Regions from separate parts of the Enterobacter chinensis genome, predicted to be linked through region 4. Evidence: predicted binding sites of a transcription regulator. Region 4 holds the regulator's gene; each other region holds the start of a gene.

Region 1 (4,204 bases), on a different contig from region 4:
GAAACTTCACCGCCCAAATGTCCGCCAATCGGGCGTCTCATCGCGCCAGAAGAGGTGGCGGGACTGGTGAATTTCTTGCTTAGCGACGACGCCGCCGCCATCACCGGTCAGGAGATGGTGATATGCGGCGGCGCCTCACTCAGCTAGCGCAGGAAGATACGCCCTTTCAGATACAGGGTAGCCTGGCCGCCAATCAGCACCCGGTCGCCCTTCAGTTCGCAGCGCAGATCCCCGCCACGGTACGACACCTGGCGGGCGTTCAGTGATGTTTTACCCAGCTTTTCGCTCCAGTACGGGATCAGCATGCTGTGAGCGGATCCGGTGACCGGATCTTCCGGCACCCCTTCCCCCGGGCAGAAGAAGCGGCTGACGAAGTCATACTGGTCTCCCGGCGCCGTCACGCAGACCATTTTATCCAGCGGAAGCATCGCCCCAATATCCGGCGTTAACGCTTCCACCTGCTGCTGACTCTCCAGCACGACCATGTAATCGCGTCCGGCGCGCACCTCTTTCGCCCCGGTAATGCCCAGCGCGCTAAACAGCACCTCTGGTGGGTTTTCGACGACTTCCGTCGCCCACGCGGGGAAGTTCAGCGTCAGCCAGTCGCCGCTGCGTTTGACGGTTAGCTCGCCGACAAAGCGCGTGGTGAAGGTGATCTCGGTATGCGGATAATCAAGATATTCGAAAATGACGTGTGATGCAGCCAGCGTAGCATGACCGCAGAGGTTAATTTCACCCAGCGTGGTAAACCAGCGCAGTTCATACCCACCGTCGATGCGCACGAAAAAGGCGGTCTCCGACTGGTTATGCTGCTGCGCCATTTTGAGCAGCGTCTCGTCCGGCAGCCACTCTTGCAGAGGACATACCGCTGCGGCGTTGCCGCCAAAGGTTTTGTCGCTGAAGGCATCCACCAGATAAAAATCAATTTCCTGCATTGTCTCTTCCTCTCTTGTTATGGCTATTTAGCGCAGAAAAACTGTGCCTTTCAGATAAAGTGTGGCCTGCCCGCCCATCAGCACGCGCGCTCCTTTCAGCTCACAGCGCACATCGCCGCCTCGCGCTGAAACCTGGCGGGCAAACATCGTCGTTTTGCCCAGCTTTTCGCTCCAGTACGGGATCAGCATCGTGTGTGCGGAGCCGGTGACCGGGTCTTCCGGGACGGATACCCCCGGGGAGAAAAAGCGGCTGACAAAATCGTATTCATCCTCACCCCGCGCCGTAACGCTCACTTTATGTTCGCCTGGCGTCATCGCCGAAATGTCTGGCGTGAGGGCTTCAACCTGCTGGCGATTGTCCAGAACAATCAGCCAGGCGCGCCCTTTACGGGCTTCAACGTAGCGGCTGATGCCCAACGCCGAGAGCATCTCCGGCGGGGGCGTCTCTTCCTGGGTAGGGCATGCCGGGAAGTCCAGCGTCATCCACTCTCCTTCCCGGCTGACCGTCAGGCGGCCAGACGCGGTATCAAAGTGGATCCGCGAATCAGGGTAATCCAGCTCAGTAAACAGGACGTACGCCGCCGCGAGCGTAGCATGACCGCAGAGATTGACTTCGGTCAGCGTGGTAAACCAGCGTAGCTCAATGCCGCCTTTACTGCAGACGAAAAAGGCCGTCTCTGACTGGTTATGCTGCTGCGCCAGTTTCAGTAAGGTCTCATCGGGTAACCACGCTTTCAGCGGACAAACGGCGGCAGGGTTGCCTCCAAATGATGTATCGCTGAACGCATCGACCAGATAAAAATCAATCTCCTGCATTGTCTTACCGCCTGTTTTTATTGCGTTGTTCTTTTATATTCAATGAAAACAGCGTTCCCGGCTACCGCTTTCATAAGGTAAATATTGAGATCTACATCACATAATGGTTGAGTTTTCGCCGTTCGACGTTTTAAGATCGTCTCCTCTTCTTTTCAGCAACGAATCTCCGACATCCCTATGACAACGAACACAGTTTCCCGCAAGGTTGCGTGGCTACGCGTGGTCACGCTGGCCATTGCCGCGTTTATTTTTAACACCACAGAATTTGTTCCGGTTGGGCTGTTGTCTGACATCGCTGAAAGTTTCCAGATGGAAACGGCTCAGGTGGGCATTATGTTGACCATCTACGCCTGGGTGGTGGCGCTGATGTCCTTGCCGTTTATGCTGCTGACCAGCCAGATAGAACGCCGCAAGCTGCTGATCGGTCTGTTCGTGCTGTTCATTGCCAGCCATGTCCTGTCGTTTATGGCGTGGAATTTTACGGTGCTGGTCATTAGCCGCATCGGTATTGCCTTTGCCCATGCGGTGTTCTGGTCGATCACCGCGTCGCTGGCTATTCGCCTGGCGCCGGCGGGTAAACGCGCTCAGGCGCTGAGTCTGCTGGCTACCGGTACCGCGCTGGCGATGGTGCTGGGTCTGCCGATTGGCCGCATCGTGGGACAATACTTCGGCTGGCGTACCACCTTCTTCGCCATCGGCATGGGCGCGCTGATTACCCTGGTGTGCCTGATAAAACTGCTGCCCGCGCTGCCCAGCGAGCATTCCGGCTCGCTGAAAAGCCTGCCGCTGCTGATGCGCCGCCCTGCGCTGCTGAGCATCTACCTGCTGACCGCCATCGTGGTGACGGCCCATTACACGGCGTACAGCTACATTGAACCGTTTGTGCAGGTTGTGGCGGGCTTTAGCGCGAACTTTGCCACCGTTTTACTGCTGATCCTCGGCGGAGCGGGCATAATTGGCAGCGTGCTGTTTGGTAAGCTGGGTAACCGCCATGCCTCCCTGCTGGTGAGCAGCGCCATTGGCCTGCTGCTGGCCTGCCTGCTGCTGCTGATGCCCGCCGCGGGCAGCGAGAGCCATCTGGCGATCCTCAGCCTGTTCTGGGGCGTGGCGATCATGGTTATTGGCCTGGGCATGCAGGTGAAAGTGCTGGCTCTGGCGCCGGATGCAACGGACGTGGCGATGTCGCTGTTCTCCGGGATTTTCAATCTGGGTATTGGCGCGGGGGCGCTGGTGGGAAATCAGGTCAGCCTGCACGTGTCGATGTCGGCGATTGGCTATCTGGGTGCCATTCCGGCACTGGTGGCGCTTATCTGGTCAGTGCTCATCTTCCGTAAATGGCCGGTGGCACTGGAGGAACAAGGGCAGCATGGGTGAGCCTTCTTGCCGGGTGGCGGCTTCGCCTTACCCGGCCTACAAAACCCGTAGGCCCGTGCAAGCGAAGCGCCGCCGGGCAAGACATCAGTGATAGGTCTTAATAATTTCCAGCACGCCGTTAATAATAAACTGCACGCCCATACAGACCAGTAAGAAGCCCATCAGACGGGAAATCGCCTCGATACCGCCCTTGCCAACCCAGCGCATAATGGCGCCGGAGCTGCGCAGTGACGCCCACACGATAACCCCGATAATCGCAAAAATCAGCGGCGGTGCAACCGTCAGCACCCAGTCAGGGAAAGTTGCGCTGTCGCGCACCGTCGACGCGGAGCTGATGATCATCGCAATGGTACCCGGCCCCGCAGTGCTCGGCATGGCAATCGGCACAAACGCAATATTCGCACTCGGTTCGGTTTCCAGCTCTTCGGATTTGCTGGCCGCCTCCGGCGACTCATGGGCCTTTTGCGCCGGGAACAGCATGCGGAAACCGATAAAGGCCACAATCAGCCCCCCGGCGATACGCAGGCCAGGGATGGAAATCCCAAAGGTGTTCATCACCACCTGTCCGGCGTAGTAGGCCACCATCATGATGGCAAACACATACACCGAGGCCATCATCGACTGATGGTTGCGCTCGGCGCTGTTCATATTCCCTGCCAGCCCGAGGAACAGCGCCACCGTCGTTAACGGGTTAGCCAACGGCAGCAAGACCACCAGCCCAAGGCTGATTGCTTTTATTAAATCCAACATAGTGCGTTGTTGTCCTTATCCATATTTAACACAGCAATTATAGGGTGAAAGTGTGACATTCAGCCATGGGCGCAACGTAACGATTATTTTCCTCCAGAAATGATAACTGACAGTTATCTATCTGATTTGAAAGACCTCAAAAATAGTTCATGAAACGTTTTAGCAATTCGTGGCATCGGCTAATTCATTCAGTTGACTTATACTTGCCTGAGCAATAATATCTGCCGTGACTAACTACTTGCCAGGGCAACCATTGTGAAAAGCACCAGTGATATCTTTAACGACGTTGTTCCGCTGGGTCGTCTTATTCATATGGTAAATCAGAAAAA
Region 2 (4,204 bases), on a different contig from region 4:
GCGAGTTCTGGCGGAACTGGGCCACGATCTGACGCTTCTGTTCAGGGATAAAGACCATCACCGGGCGCAGAGGCAGCGCGGCGGCATAGGTCCCCGGACGGATCAGCACCTGGGTGATATACCCATTGCTCGGCGCACGCACCACGGTCTGATCCAGGTTGTATTTGGCTTCAGCAAGCTGAGCGCGCAGTGAGGCAATCTGCGACTGCTCGCCGTTCACCATGCTGTCTAACTGGCTTTGAATCTGCACCTGTTCAGCAACGGAGCCTTTTACCAGCGCATCCTGTGCCAGATAGTTCTGCCGCGCGTTGTCGATATCGCTTTCAGAGAAGGGATTCACCTTCGCCTGGCTGCCTTTCAGGTAGCGCTGATAATCTTTGTACAGGCGATCGCGCTCAGCGGAGACGCGCGTGGTATTGGCGACGGCTTCCGCCAGCTGCGCTTTCAGATTATCGATGTTGTGCGTCGCGGTCACCAGGTCAGCCTGGAGTCTGTCAACGCGCGCCTGATAACGGCCTGGATCCAGTTTAAATAACACTTCGCCTTTTTTAATGAGCTGGTTATTTTTATCGGTTACTTCACTTACCACGCCAGTCACCTGCGGCGTGATCGGAATAGAAATAACCGCTTTTTGCGCCGTAAAGGTATACGGATGGTTATAGTTCATTAGCAGAATAAGTCCGGCAACAATAAACACACCACCTAATGTCGCGGTGGCAAGCGTCCACTGGTTTACCGGAATACGGAATATTTTAAAAATCACCCAGGCAAATGCCACATAGGTCAAAATAATCAACAGATCCATGATTAGCGCTCCAGCGTGTTCTTATCAGCAGTAGGCTGTACTACGGCCAGCTTTTGTTCGAGTTCCGCCACGCGTTTGGCCAGCGCATCCATGCCCGGGACCTCATCAGGCTTTGTAATATGGTTTTGCATGCCCCAACCGCGGTCTTCACGGTACAGCGTGGCCCAAATCCACAGGAACGGCCAGATGGCATGAAGCGTAAACAGGCTAATCCACCCTGCCGTATGAATCGCATCGGCATGCGGGTGGTTACGCTTTTTGGCCATATTGTAAGGTATGTCATGAATGGCGATGATTCCGTAAAAAAGGACCAGAAATACAAAAATCAATACGCCAAGCGCAAAATAGTTGAGAAACATATTCTCCTCACTTAAACAACGTCAATTCATTAAATTAATATAACAGTACGCAACCTAATTAATTTTTATAAAAACGGGGTGGTACTTATTATTTCCAGAGCCGGGGAGTATGGGTTTTTATAATATCTCCATGCAAGTTTATAAGCGTGTCAAAATATATCCTGAATAATAATAGACTTAACCTTACAATATGAGCGTAATCCACCTTTTAACTTTTCGCCATACCACACATCAAAAGTGGTTTTTTAGCTTTACGTGTTGCGCTATGCCATCCTGAAACAGAATCGCTAAGCAAAGTTTGCCGCCGATCGCAGCTGGAGAAATCTGCATAAAAATATTTTGTGAAATCAGTCACAATCCAGAAACAAACACACAATACCAAAACGTGACGACAATCACATAAACAGGTGGTTTTTGCGTTATTTCTCGGCATCGTATTTTTTTTGTCCACTGTTTTTGTGATTCAGATCACCTCATTGAATGCCACACCCCCTACATTTACGTGATGCGCATCACACAAATTTTCGCTATCTGGACAGTTGAACGATTCAGTGCCAGATTTCACAGCATCAGAACAGGGTCCGGCTACCTCTGCCGCCGCACATTAACGATAAACCTCGGGCCGCAAGCCTAAGCGTAAACATAAGAAGGGGTGTTTTATGTCATCCGATTTCAAGATCAAAGTTCAAAGCTTTGGTCGTTTCCTCAGCAACATGGTGATGCCAAATATCGGCGCGTTTATCGCGTGGGGTATCATCACTGCATTGTTCATTCCGACAGGGTGGTTGCCTAACGAGACGCTGGCGAAACTTGTTGGCCCAATGATTACCTATCTCCTGCCGCTGCTCATCGGTTTCACCGGTGGTCGTCTGGTGGGCGGTGACCGTGGTGGCGTCGTGGGGGCTATCACCACCATGGGTGTTATCGTCGGTGCGGATATGCCGATGTTCCTCGGTGCGATGATTGCCGGTCCTCTGGGCGGCTGGGCGATTAAGAAATTCGACGTCTGGGTTGATGGTAAGATCAAATCCGGCTTCGAAATGCTGGTGAACAACTTCTCTGCGGGCATCATCGGGATGATCCTCGCGATTCTGGCGTTCCTCGGCATTGGCCCTGCGGTTGAAGTGCTGTCTAAAATTCTGGCAGCGGGCGTTAACTTTATGGTGGCGCATGACATGCTGCCGCTGGCGTCTATCTTCGTTGAACCAGCGAAAATCCTGTTCCTGAACAACGCCATTAACCACGGTATCTTCTCGCCGCTGGGTATTCAGCAGTCTCATGACCTCGGCAAGTCCATCTTCTTCCTGATTGAAGCGAACCCAGGTCCGGGTATGGGCGTTCTGCTGGCGTACATGTTCTTTGGCCGTGGCAGCGCGAAACAGTCAGCTGGCGGTGCGGCTATCATTCACTTCCTGGGCGGTATCCACGAAATTTACTTCCCGTACGTGCTGATGAACCCACGTCTGATCCTGGCCGTTATCCTCGGCGGTATGACCGGCGTGTTCACCCTGAGCGTGCTGGGCGGTGGTCTGGTTTCTCCTGCCTCCCCGGGTTCCATCCTGGCGGTACTGGCGATGACGCCAAAAGGGGCTTACTTCGCGAACATCGCGGCCATCTGTGCGGCAATGGCGGTCTCCTTCGTTGTCTCTTCTATCCTGCTGAAAACCAGCAAAGTGAAAGAAGACGACGATATCGAAGCGGCAACGCGTCGTATGCACGACATGAAAGCCGAATCCAAAGGCGCGACCCCACTGGCGGCGGGCGACGTATCTAACGACCTGAGCCACGTGCGTAAAATCATCGTTGCCTGTGATGCCGGTATGGGTTCCAGCGCAATGGGTGCAGGCGTGCTGCGTAAGAAAGTGCAGGATGCGGGCCTGACCAACATCTCCGTGACCAACAGCGCCATTAACAGCCTGCCACCGGATGTTGACCTGGTGATTACGCACCGTGACCTGACCGAACGCGCCATGCGCCAGGTACCGCAGGCACAGCACATCTCACTGACCAACTTCCTCGACAGCGGTCTGTACACTAACCTGACCGAACGTCTGGTTGCCGCGCAGCGTCACGAAGACAACGAAGTGAAAGTACGCTCCAGCCTGCAGGACAGCTTTGACGAGAGCAACGCCCACCTGTTCAAACTGGGTGCCGAGAACATCTTCCTCGGTCGTACAGCGGCGACCAAAGAAGAAGCGATTCGCTTTGCCGGTGAGCAGCTGGTGAAAGGCGGTTACGTTCAGCCTGAATATGTTGACGCGATGCTGGAACGCGAAAAACTGACGCCAACCTACCTGGGCGAATCCATCGCGGTGCCGCACGGAACGGTTGAAGCGAAAGATCGCGTCCTGAAAACCGGCGTCGTATTCTGTCAGTACCCGCAGGGCGTGCGCTTCGGTGAAGAAGAAGATGACATTGCCCGTCTGGTGATTGGTATCGCCGCTCGCAACAACGAGCACATTCAGGTGATTACCAGCCTGACCAACGCGCTGGATGATGAGTCCGTCATTGAGCGCCTGGCACAGACTGAAAGCGTTGAAGAAGTTCTGGCACTGCTCAACAAATAACGGTACTCCTCCCTCTCCCCCATGGGGAGAGGGCTAGGGTGAGGGGAAAAGTTCCTGACCCCAGCCCTCTCGGGTAAAAACATTGATAAAGGTTAACACTATGAAAGCATTACATTTTGGCGCAGGTAATATCGGTCGTGGTTTTATCGGTAAACTGCTGGCAGACGCGGGCATTACGCTGACATTCGCCGATGTGAATCAGGTCGTCCTGGATGCCCTGAATGCCCGTCATAGCTATCAGGTTCATGTGGTAGGAGAAAACGAGCAGGTTGAGACGGTATCTGGCGTCAACGCGGTAAGCAGCATCGGCGAAGATGTTATCGACCTGATCGCCAGCGTCGATCTGGTGACCACTGCCGTGGGCCCGGTCGTGCTGGAGCGCATCGCCCCTGCCGTCGCAAAAGGTCTGGCAAAACGCAAAGCACAGGGCATCGACACCCCGCTGAACATCATTGCCTGCGAAAACATGGTGC
Region 3 (4,204 bases), on a different contig from region 4:
CCCTTCACCCGGCTTACCGTAGTGCAGCACCTGCGGATCTTCGTGCATCTCTTTACCTACGCCGTGTCCGCAATATTCGCGCACCACGCTGTAACCGTTACCTTCGACGTGCGTCTGGATGGCGTGACCAATGTCCCCCAGCGTCGCGCCGGGCTTCACGACCTTGATCCCTTTCCACATGGCTTCATAGGTCTTTTTCACCAGTCGACGCGCCAGCGGTGATACCTCACCAATCAGGTACATTTTACTGGAGTCGGCAATCATGCCGTCTTTCTCAAGAGTGATATCCACATTCACGATTGAGCCCGATTTCAGGTGCTCGGACGCTTTGGGAATACCGTGGCATACCACCTCGTTAATAGAAGTATTCAGCACATAGGGGAAATCATACTGACCTTTGCTGGCCGGACGGGAATGGAGTTGATTCACAATAAAATCTTCAACCTGATTGTTAATCGCCATCGTCGTGACGCCGGGTGCGATAAAGCCGTCTAACATGGTAAAGACGGAGGCCAGCAGCTCCCCGGCATGCCGTTGCCGGGCAAGCTCATCGGCGGTTTTAATGATGATTGACGACATTGAGTATCTCCTGCGTCGTGATGCTTAATCACTTGATTCATAAATAAAACAAATACTGGCATTTAAACGGGAGGCTGTCCATTTGTCGAAATGCCGGACGTTCCATTCTGGAATGTCTGGTATGCTCAAAATTCATGATGTGATCCGTGGCACATTTCTAGGTTTAATTGTATGATGAATGCGTTTCAGCAAGGACTATCACCATGAGTAAATCATTGAACATTATCTGGCAATATCTGCGCGCATTCGTCCTGATTTACGCCTGTCTGTATGCCGGGATTTTCATCGCTTCGCTGCTGCCCATCACCATTCCCGGCAGCATTATCGGTATGCTGATCCTCTTTGTTTTGCTGGCATTGCAAATCCTGCCCGCAAAGTGGGTCAACCCCGGCTGCTTCGTACTCATTCGCTATATGGCGCTGCTTTTCGTGCCTATCGGTGTTGGGGTCATGCAGTATTTTGATCTGCTCAAAGCCCAGTTCGGCCCGATTGTGGTCTCCTGCGCGGTCAGTACGCTGGTGGTTTTCCTGGTGGTGAGCTGGAGTTCACATCTGGTGCATGGCGAACGTAACGTGATTGGGGAGAAAACAAAGAAATGATGGCCAATATCTGGTGGTCGCTGCCGTTAACCCTGGCGGTGTTCTTCGCCGCTCGCAAACTTGCCGCACGCTTCAAAATGCCCTTGCTGAACCCGCTTCTGGTGGCGATGGTGGTGATTATTCCGTTCCTGCTGCTCACCGGCATTCCTTATGAACGCTACTTTGCCGGCAGCAAAATTTTAAACGACCTGCTGCAGCCCGCCGTTGTCGCGCTGGCCTTTCCGCTTTATGAGCAGCTGCACCAGATCCGCGCTCGCTGGAAATCCATCATTACGATCTGTTTTGTGGGCAGCCTTGTGGCGATGATCACCGGGACGTCGGTGGCACTGTTGATGGGGGCCTCCCCGCAGATTGCGGCCTCTATCCTGCCTAAATCGGTGACCACGCCTATTGCGATGGCGGTTGGCGGCAGCCTCGGCGGTATTCCGGCCATCAGCGCGATGTGCGTTATTTTCGTCGGTATTCTCGGCGCGGTGTTTGGTCACACCCTGCTGAACGCGATGCGTATTCATACTAAGGCGGCACGGGGACTGTCGATGGGCACCGCCTCGCACGCGCTGGGCACCGCCCGCTGTGCGGAGCTGGATTATCAGGAAGGGGCGTTTAGCTCCCTGGCGCTGGTGATCTGCGGGATTATCACCTCCCTGCTGGCCCCGTTCATTTTCCCGCTAATTCTGGCGGTAATGGGCTAAAATTTGCGATGCGTCGCGCAAATTTCATTTTGATTTCATAAGTTGCATACATAATGAGAAGTGGATCACATATAAAGCCCTGACGGCTCCGTAAACTACCGATCCATTAACCTTTATGAGGCAAACGCCATGCACCCACGTTTTCAAGCTGCTTTCGCCCAGCTTGCAGAGAATTTGCAGTCAGCCCTGGCTCCCGTTCTGGCAGATGCACACTTCCCCGCCCTGCTGACGGCTGAGCAGGTCACGATGCTGAAACAGGCAACGGGACTGGACGAAGACGCGCTGGCTTTCGCACTGCTCCCCCTGGCCGCCGCCTGCGCGCGTGCCGATCTCTCCCACTTCAACGTCGGGGCCATCGCGCGTGGCGTCAGCGGCAGCTGGTACTTCGGCGGCAATATGGAGTTCCTGGGCGCAACCATGCAGCAAACCGTTCACGCCGAGCAGAGCGCCATCAGTCACGCCTGGCTGCGCGGTGAAAAAGCGCTGAGCGCCATTACCGTGAACTACACCCCCTGCGGCCACTGCCGTCAGTTCATGAACGAGCTGAACAGCGGGCTGCAGCTGCGCATCAACCTGCCGGGTCGCGCGCCGCACACGCTGGCGGATTACCTGCCAGACGCGTTTGGCCCGAAAGATCTGGAGATCAAAACGCTGCTGATGGACGAGCAGGACCACGGTTTCGCCCTGTCCGGCGATGACCTGAGCCAGGCGGCCATTCGCGCTGCCAACAAGAGCCACACGCCGTACAGCAAGGCCCCTAGCGGCGTAGCGCTGCAGTGCCGCGATGGCCGTATCTTTAGCGGCAGCTATGCAGAAAACGCCGCGTTTAACCCAACGCTGCCGCCGCTGCAGGGCGCACTCAACCTGCTGAGCCTGAACGGCTATGACTATCCTGACATTCAGCGCGCCATTCTGGCAGAAATTGCCGATGCTCCGCTGATTCAGTGGGATGCGACCGCCGCGACGCTTAAAGCGCTGGGCTGCACGACGATTGACCGCGTACTGCTTGCGTAATCCTTCCGGCGGGCAGAAATGCCCGCCCGTTTGCTGAAAAACCCCTCAGTTGAGTCGCTGTTTCTTGCGCTAACCAGGCGGGTAAAGTAGCCTGAGTTAAATTTCACCTTCGGTACGAGCCATCTGCATGTTAAAGCGCGTTTTTTACAGCCTGTCTGTCCTGGTCGGCATACTGCTGTTGATCGTGCTGGGCCTCGATCGCTGGATGAGCTGGAAAACCGCCCCCTACATCTTTGATGACCTGCAGGACCTGCCTTATCGTCAGGTTGGCGTGGTGCTCGGCACCGCCAAGTATTACCGCACCGGCGTCATTAACCAGTATTACCGTTACCGCATTCAGGGCGCGCTGAACGCCTACAACAGCGGCAAGGTGAACTACCTGCTGTTAAGCGGGGATAACGCCCTGCAAAGCTACAACGAACCGGTGACGATGCGTAAGGACTTGATTGCCGCGGGCGTGGATCCTGCCGATATCGTGCTCGACTACGCCGGGTTCCGCACTTTGGATTCCATCGTGCGCACGCGCAAAGTCTTCGACACCAATGACTTCATCATCATTACCCAGCGCTTCCACTGCGAGCGCGCTCTGTTTATCGCCCTGCATATGGGCATTCAGGCGCAGTGCTACGCGGTGCCGTCGCCAAAAGATATGCTGAGCGTGCGCGTCCGCGAGTTTGGTGCTCGTTTTGGCGCCCTGGCTGACCTCTATATCTTCAAACGCGAACCGCGCTTTTTAGGCCCGCTGGTGCCGATTCCGGCGATGCATGAAGTGCCGGAAGACGCCCAGGGTTACCCTGCCGTCACGCCAGAACAGCTGCTTGATATGCAGAAAAAAGAGAAAAAATAGGTTCGCCTTTATACTTTCTTTACGCCGGTCCTGACGCTTTTTATCCCCCCTTTACGCCGGCTCTTTTAAGCTGAGTTCACTGCCGCTACGGCTTCATTGAAGAATGACTATGAACTCGATAATGAATGCGTTTTTCCTGAAAAGTCTCCGTCCGTATTTTAACTTTCCCGGTTTATCACTCCCTGGCGCACTCAATTCTGGCCTCTGGCTTGATCAAAAAATTGACGCCCTGCAGCACAACATTGCAGTGGAGGTGGCAGATTATCTGGAACGCTACCCGCAGACGAAACACGTTGACGTTTACCTGAACGATATCAACGGCACGATGCGCGGCAAGCGCCTCTCGGTAGAGAGCATGCTATCTCTGGAAAACGGCTGTTATTTTCCCCTTTCCGTCTACTCGATGGACCAGAAAGGCAAAATCGCCGCCCCGCTTCATGATGAACCCGACCGACTCTGCGTCCCCGTTGCCG
Region 4 (4,204 bases):
AGCGGCGACGTATTGCTGGTGTGGTCAGAACTGCATGAGACGGTCAATATCATGCCCCGCAACGCGTTTCACGGCTGATCTTCCAACCTTTTCAGTCAGGGAGTTGCTATGTCTGCCAGACATCCGGTTATTGCCGTTACGGGGTCGAGTGGTGCGGGAACCACCACCACCAGCCTCGCATTTCGCAAGATTTTCGCCCAGCTGAATCTCCGTGCGGCGGAGGTCGAAGGCGATAGCTTTCACCGCTACACACGTCCGGAGATGGACATGGCCATCCGTAAGGCGCGCGATCTGGGTAAACACATCAGCTACTTCGGCCCGGAAGCCAATGACTTCGGCCTGCTGGAACAAACCTTTCTGGAATACGGTAAGAGCGGCAAAGGGCAGTCCCGCAAGTATCTGCATACCTATGATGAAGCCGTGCCCTGGAATCAGGTGCCGGGCACCTTCACCCCCTGGCAGCCGCTGCCGGAACCCACCGATGTGCTGTTTTACGAAGGATTACACGGCGGCGTGGTCACGCCTCAACACGACGTGGCGCGTCACGTGGATCTGCTGGTCGGGGTGGTCCCTATCGTTAACCTGGAGTGGATCCAGAAGCTGACGCGTGACATGAGCGAGCGCGGCCACTCGCGCGAGGCGGTGATGGATTCCGTCGTTCGTTCAATGGAAGACTACATCAATTACTTAACGCCGCAATTCTCCCGCACGCACATTAACTTCCAGCGCGTGCCGACGGTGGACACCTCCAACCCGTTCGCCGCCAAAACGATACCGTCCCTGGATGAGAGCTTTGTGGTGATCCATTTCCGCAATCTTGAAGGTATCGATTACCCCTGGCTGCTGGCGATGCTGCAGGGCTCATTTATTTCGCACATGAATACGTTGGTAGTGCCGGGCGGGAAAATGGTGCTGGCGATGGAATTAATCATGACGCCGCTGGTGGAGCGGTTGATGGAAGGGAAGCAGATCGCATAATCAGTTTTGCCCGGTGGCGCTGCGCTTACCGGGCCAACAATCCGTAGGGCGGGTAAGCGCAGCGCCACCCGCCAAAAGATTAAGCCTCGATCACTTCATACGAATGGGTAATTTTTACCGCTTTCTCCAGCATTAACGCCACAGAGCAGTACTTCTCCGCAGACAGGTCCACCGCACGCGAGACCGCCGCGTCTTTCAGTTCTTTACCGGTGACAACAAAGTGCAGATTAATGTGGGTGAACAGGCGTGGCGCCTCTTCGCGACGTTCTGAGGTGAGTTTAACCTCGCAATCTGTCACGTCATGACGACCTTTTTGCAAAATCGACACTACGTCAATCGCACTGCATCCACCTGCTGCCATCAGCACCATTTCCATTGGGCTTGGTGCTTTGTCGCCGGAGTTACCATCCATCAAAATCTGGTGTCCTGACGCGGACTCGCCCAGGAACGTTAAACCTTCAACCCACTTCACGCGCGCTTGCATATTTTTGAACTCCAACGTTGCATTTTTGGTGACAGATTACGCGTGTGTTACATTTCTCGCAATGGAAGGCGACCTGCATCATGCTGAAGCGAGACACCAGGAGACACGCGGCGAAAGCTATGCTAAAACACTCAGGATGCTACAGTAATACATTGACGTTACACGTGTATGCAGAGGACATCAAACTTTACTGGCTGCGAAACGTTACGGTAGCCGACTTCCCAGGGTATGGGTAAGAATTCGATTGCAACCCCAGAGTCCGGATGCATCTGATGACTCTGGTGACAGCTTATAACAGAGGATAACAGCGCATGGTGCTTGGCAAACCGCAAACAGACCCGACTCTCGAATGGTTCTTGTCTCATTGCCACATTCATAAGTACCCATCGAAGAGCACGCTGATTCACCAGGGTGAAAAAGCGGAAACGTTGTATTACATCGTTAAAGGCTCGGTGGCAGTGCTGATCAAAGATGAAGAAGGGAAAGAAATGATCCTTTCTTATCTGAACCAGGGCGATTTCATCGGTGAACTGGGCCTGTTTGAAGAGGGCCAGGAACGTAGCGCCTGGGTTCGTGCAAAGACAGCATGTGAAGTGGCTGAAATTTCTTACAAGAAGTTCCGTCAGCTGATTCAGGTTAACCCTGACATCCTGATGCGTCTTTCTTCCCAGATGGCGCGCCGTCTGCAGGTCACCTCAGAGAAAGTGGGTAACCTCGCCTTCCTGGACGTGACCGGCCGTATTGCGCAGACCCTGCTGAACCTGGCGAAACAGCCAGACGCAATGACCCACCCGGACGGCATGCAAATTAAAATTACCCGTCAGGAAATTGGTCAGATCGTTGGTTGTTCCCGTGAGACAGTAGGCCGTATCCTGAAAATGCTGGAAGATCAAAACCTGATCTCCGCCCACGGTAAAACCATCGTGGTCTACGGAACGCGTTAATTCCGCTTAAACGGCGTGCCACCACAAGGTGTCACGCCGTTTTTGTCTCTACTCCCCATGTGGCGCAGGCTGATCTATCACCCGGAAGTTAACTACGCACTGCGACAAACGCTGGTGTTATGTCTTCCTGTGGCCGTAGGCCTGATCCTCGGACATCTTCAGCAAGGCCTGCTGTTTTCTCTCGTCCCTGCCTGCTGCAACATTGCCGGTCTGGACACGCCGCATAAGCGCTTTTTCAAACGCCTGATTATTGGCGGCTGCCTGTTTGCGGGCTGTAGCCTCGCCGTACAGCTTCTGCTTGCCCGGGATATTCCGCTGCCGCTGATTCTGACCGTGCTGGCCATGACCCTCGGCGTCACGGCCGAAATCAGCTCGCTGCATGCCCGCCTGCTTCCCGCCTCATTGATTGCGGCCATTTTCACGCTTAGCCTCGCCGGAAATATGCCGGTGTGGGAGCCGCTGCTGATCTACGCCCTGGGAACGCTGTGGTACGGGCTGTTTAACTGGTTTTGGTTCTGGCTGTGGCGCGAACAGCCGCTGCGTGAATCCCTGAGCCTGCTCTATGTGCAGCTGGCGGATTACTGCGAAGCCAAATACACCCTGCTCACCCAGCATACCGATCCGGAAAAATCCTTGCCGCCGCTGCTGACGCGCCAGCAAAAGGTGGTGGATCTGATAAGCCAGTGCTATCAGCAGCTGCATATGCTCGCCGCCAACAAGAACCACGAATACAAACGGCTGCTGCGCACCTTCCAGGTTGGGCTGGATCTGCAGGAGCATATCTCCGTTAGCCTTCACCACCCGCAAGAGGTGCAAAAGCTGGTCGAGCGCAGCCACGCCGAAGCGGTGATCCGCTGGAACGCGCAGACCGTGTCGGCGCGCCTGCGGGTCCTGGCTGACGATATTCTCTACCACCGCTACCCCACGCGCTTTAACATGGAAAAACAGCTCGGCGCACTGGAGAAAATCGCGCGCCAGCATCCGGATAACCCGGTCGGCCAGTTTGCCGCCTGGCACTTCAGCCGCATCGCCCGCGTGCTGCGTACACAGCGCCCGCTTTACCCCCGCGATCTGATGGCGGATAAGCAAAAGCGGCTTCCGTTATTGCCCGCGCTCAGAAGCTATCTTTCTCTTAAATCTTCCGCTCTGCGCAACGCCGCCAGAATTAGCGTTATGCTCAGTACCGCCAGCCTGATGGGCATGGCGCTGCATCTGCCAAAACCCTACTGGATCTTAATGACCGTGCTGTTTGTCACCCAGAACGGTTACGGCGCTACGCGGGTGCGTATTCTGCATCGGGCCGGCGGAACGATGGCGGGGCTGATTATTGCGGGCGTGACGCTGCACTTCCACGTGCCGGAAGGTTATACCCTGGCAGGGATGCTGGCGATTACGCTGGTAAGCTACCTGATTATCCGCAAAAACTACGGCTGGGCGATGGTGGGCTTCACGGTGACGGCGGTATACACACTGCAGCTGCTCACGCTCAATGGCGAACAGTTTATTGTCGCCAGGCTGATTGATACCCTGATCGGCTGCCTGATTGCCTTTGGCGGCATGGTCTGGCTGTGGCCGCAGTGGCAAAGCGGGCTGCTCAGGCAGAACGCTCACGACGCGCTGGAGGCCGACCAGCAGGCCATTCGCCTGATCCTGAGCGACGACCCGCAGCCCTCCCCGCTGGCTTATCAGCGGATGAAGGTCAACCAGGCGCACAACGCCCTGTTCAACTCGCTCAACCAGGCAATGCAGGAGCCGGGCTTTAACTCGCACTATCTGGCGGACATGAAGCTCTGGGTGA

Evidence for each region. Region 4 encodes CRP, which controls carbon source genes, mostly activating them, when cyclic AMP is high. Its sites were predicted from a motif close to ATGTGANNNNNNTCACAT; they were not measured.
Region 1: the regulator CRP is predicted to act here: its motif matches at 1,836-1,853, upstream of PYW49_RS02835 (sugar transporter).
Region 2: the regulator CRP is predicted to act here: its motif matches at 1,665-1,682, upstream of PYW49_RS20095 (PTS mannitol transporter subunit IICBA).
Region 3: the regulator CRP is predicted to act here: its motif matches at 1,924-1,941, upstream of cdd (cytidine deaminase).

Annotation. Positions count from the first base shown of each region.
Region 1 covers NZ_JARDVI010000001.1:565,895-570,098, reverse strand. The annotation lists gene PYW49_RS02850 (SDR family NAD(P)-dependent oxidoreductase) at 1-147, shown strand, start outside; gene PYW49_RS02845 (PhzF family phenazine biosynthesis protein) at 144-935, opposite strand; gene PYW49_RS02840 (PhzF family phenazine biosynthesis protein) at 963-1,751, opposite strand; gene PYW49_RS02835 (sugar transporter) at 1,929-3,125, shown strand; gene PYW49_RS02830 (MarC family NAAT transporter) at 3,210-3,875, opposite strand; gene marR (multiple antibiotic resistance transcriptional regulator MarR) at 4,131-4,204, shown strand, end outside.
Region 2 covers NZ_JARDVI010000007.1:210,111-214,314, reverse strand. The annotation lists gene PYW49_RS20105 (HlyD family secretion protein) at 1-805, opposite strand, end outside; gene PYW49_RS20100 (DUF3302 domain-containing protein) at 808-1,164, opposite strand; gene PYW49_RS20095 (PTS mannitol transporter subunit IICBA) at 1,824-3,731, shown strand; gene mtlD (mannitol-1-phosphate 5-dehydrogenase) at 3,832-4,204, shown strand, end outside.
Region 3 covers NZ_JARDVI010000004.1:376,113-380,316, reverse strand. The annotation lists gene map (type I methionyl aminopeptidase) at 1-579, opposite strand, end outside; gene PYW49_RS14470 (CidA/LrgA family protein) at 783-1,178, shown strand; gene PYW49_RS14465 (CidB/LrgB family autolysis modulator) at 1,175-1,870, shown strand; gene cdd (cytidine deaminase) at 2,000-2,884, shown strand; gene sanA (outer membrane permeability protein SanA) at 3,012-3,731, shown strand; gene PYW49_RS14450 (glutamine synthetase family protein) at 3,853-4,204, shown strand, end outside.
Region 4 covers NZ_JARDVI010000008.1:48,607-52,810, forward strand. The annotation lists gene PYW49_RS20910 (YheU family protein) at 1-78, shown strand, start outside; gene PYW49_RS20915 (phosphoribulokinase) at 109-978, shown strand; gene PYW49_RS20920 (OsmC family protein) at 1,058-1,462, opposite strand; gene crp (cAMP-activated global transcriptional regulator CRP) at 1,774-2,406, shown strand; gene PYW49_RS20930 (YccS/YhfK family putative transporter) at 2,464-4,204, shown strand, end outside.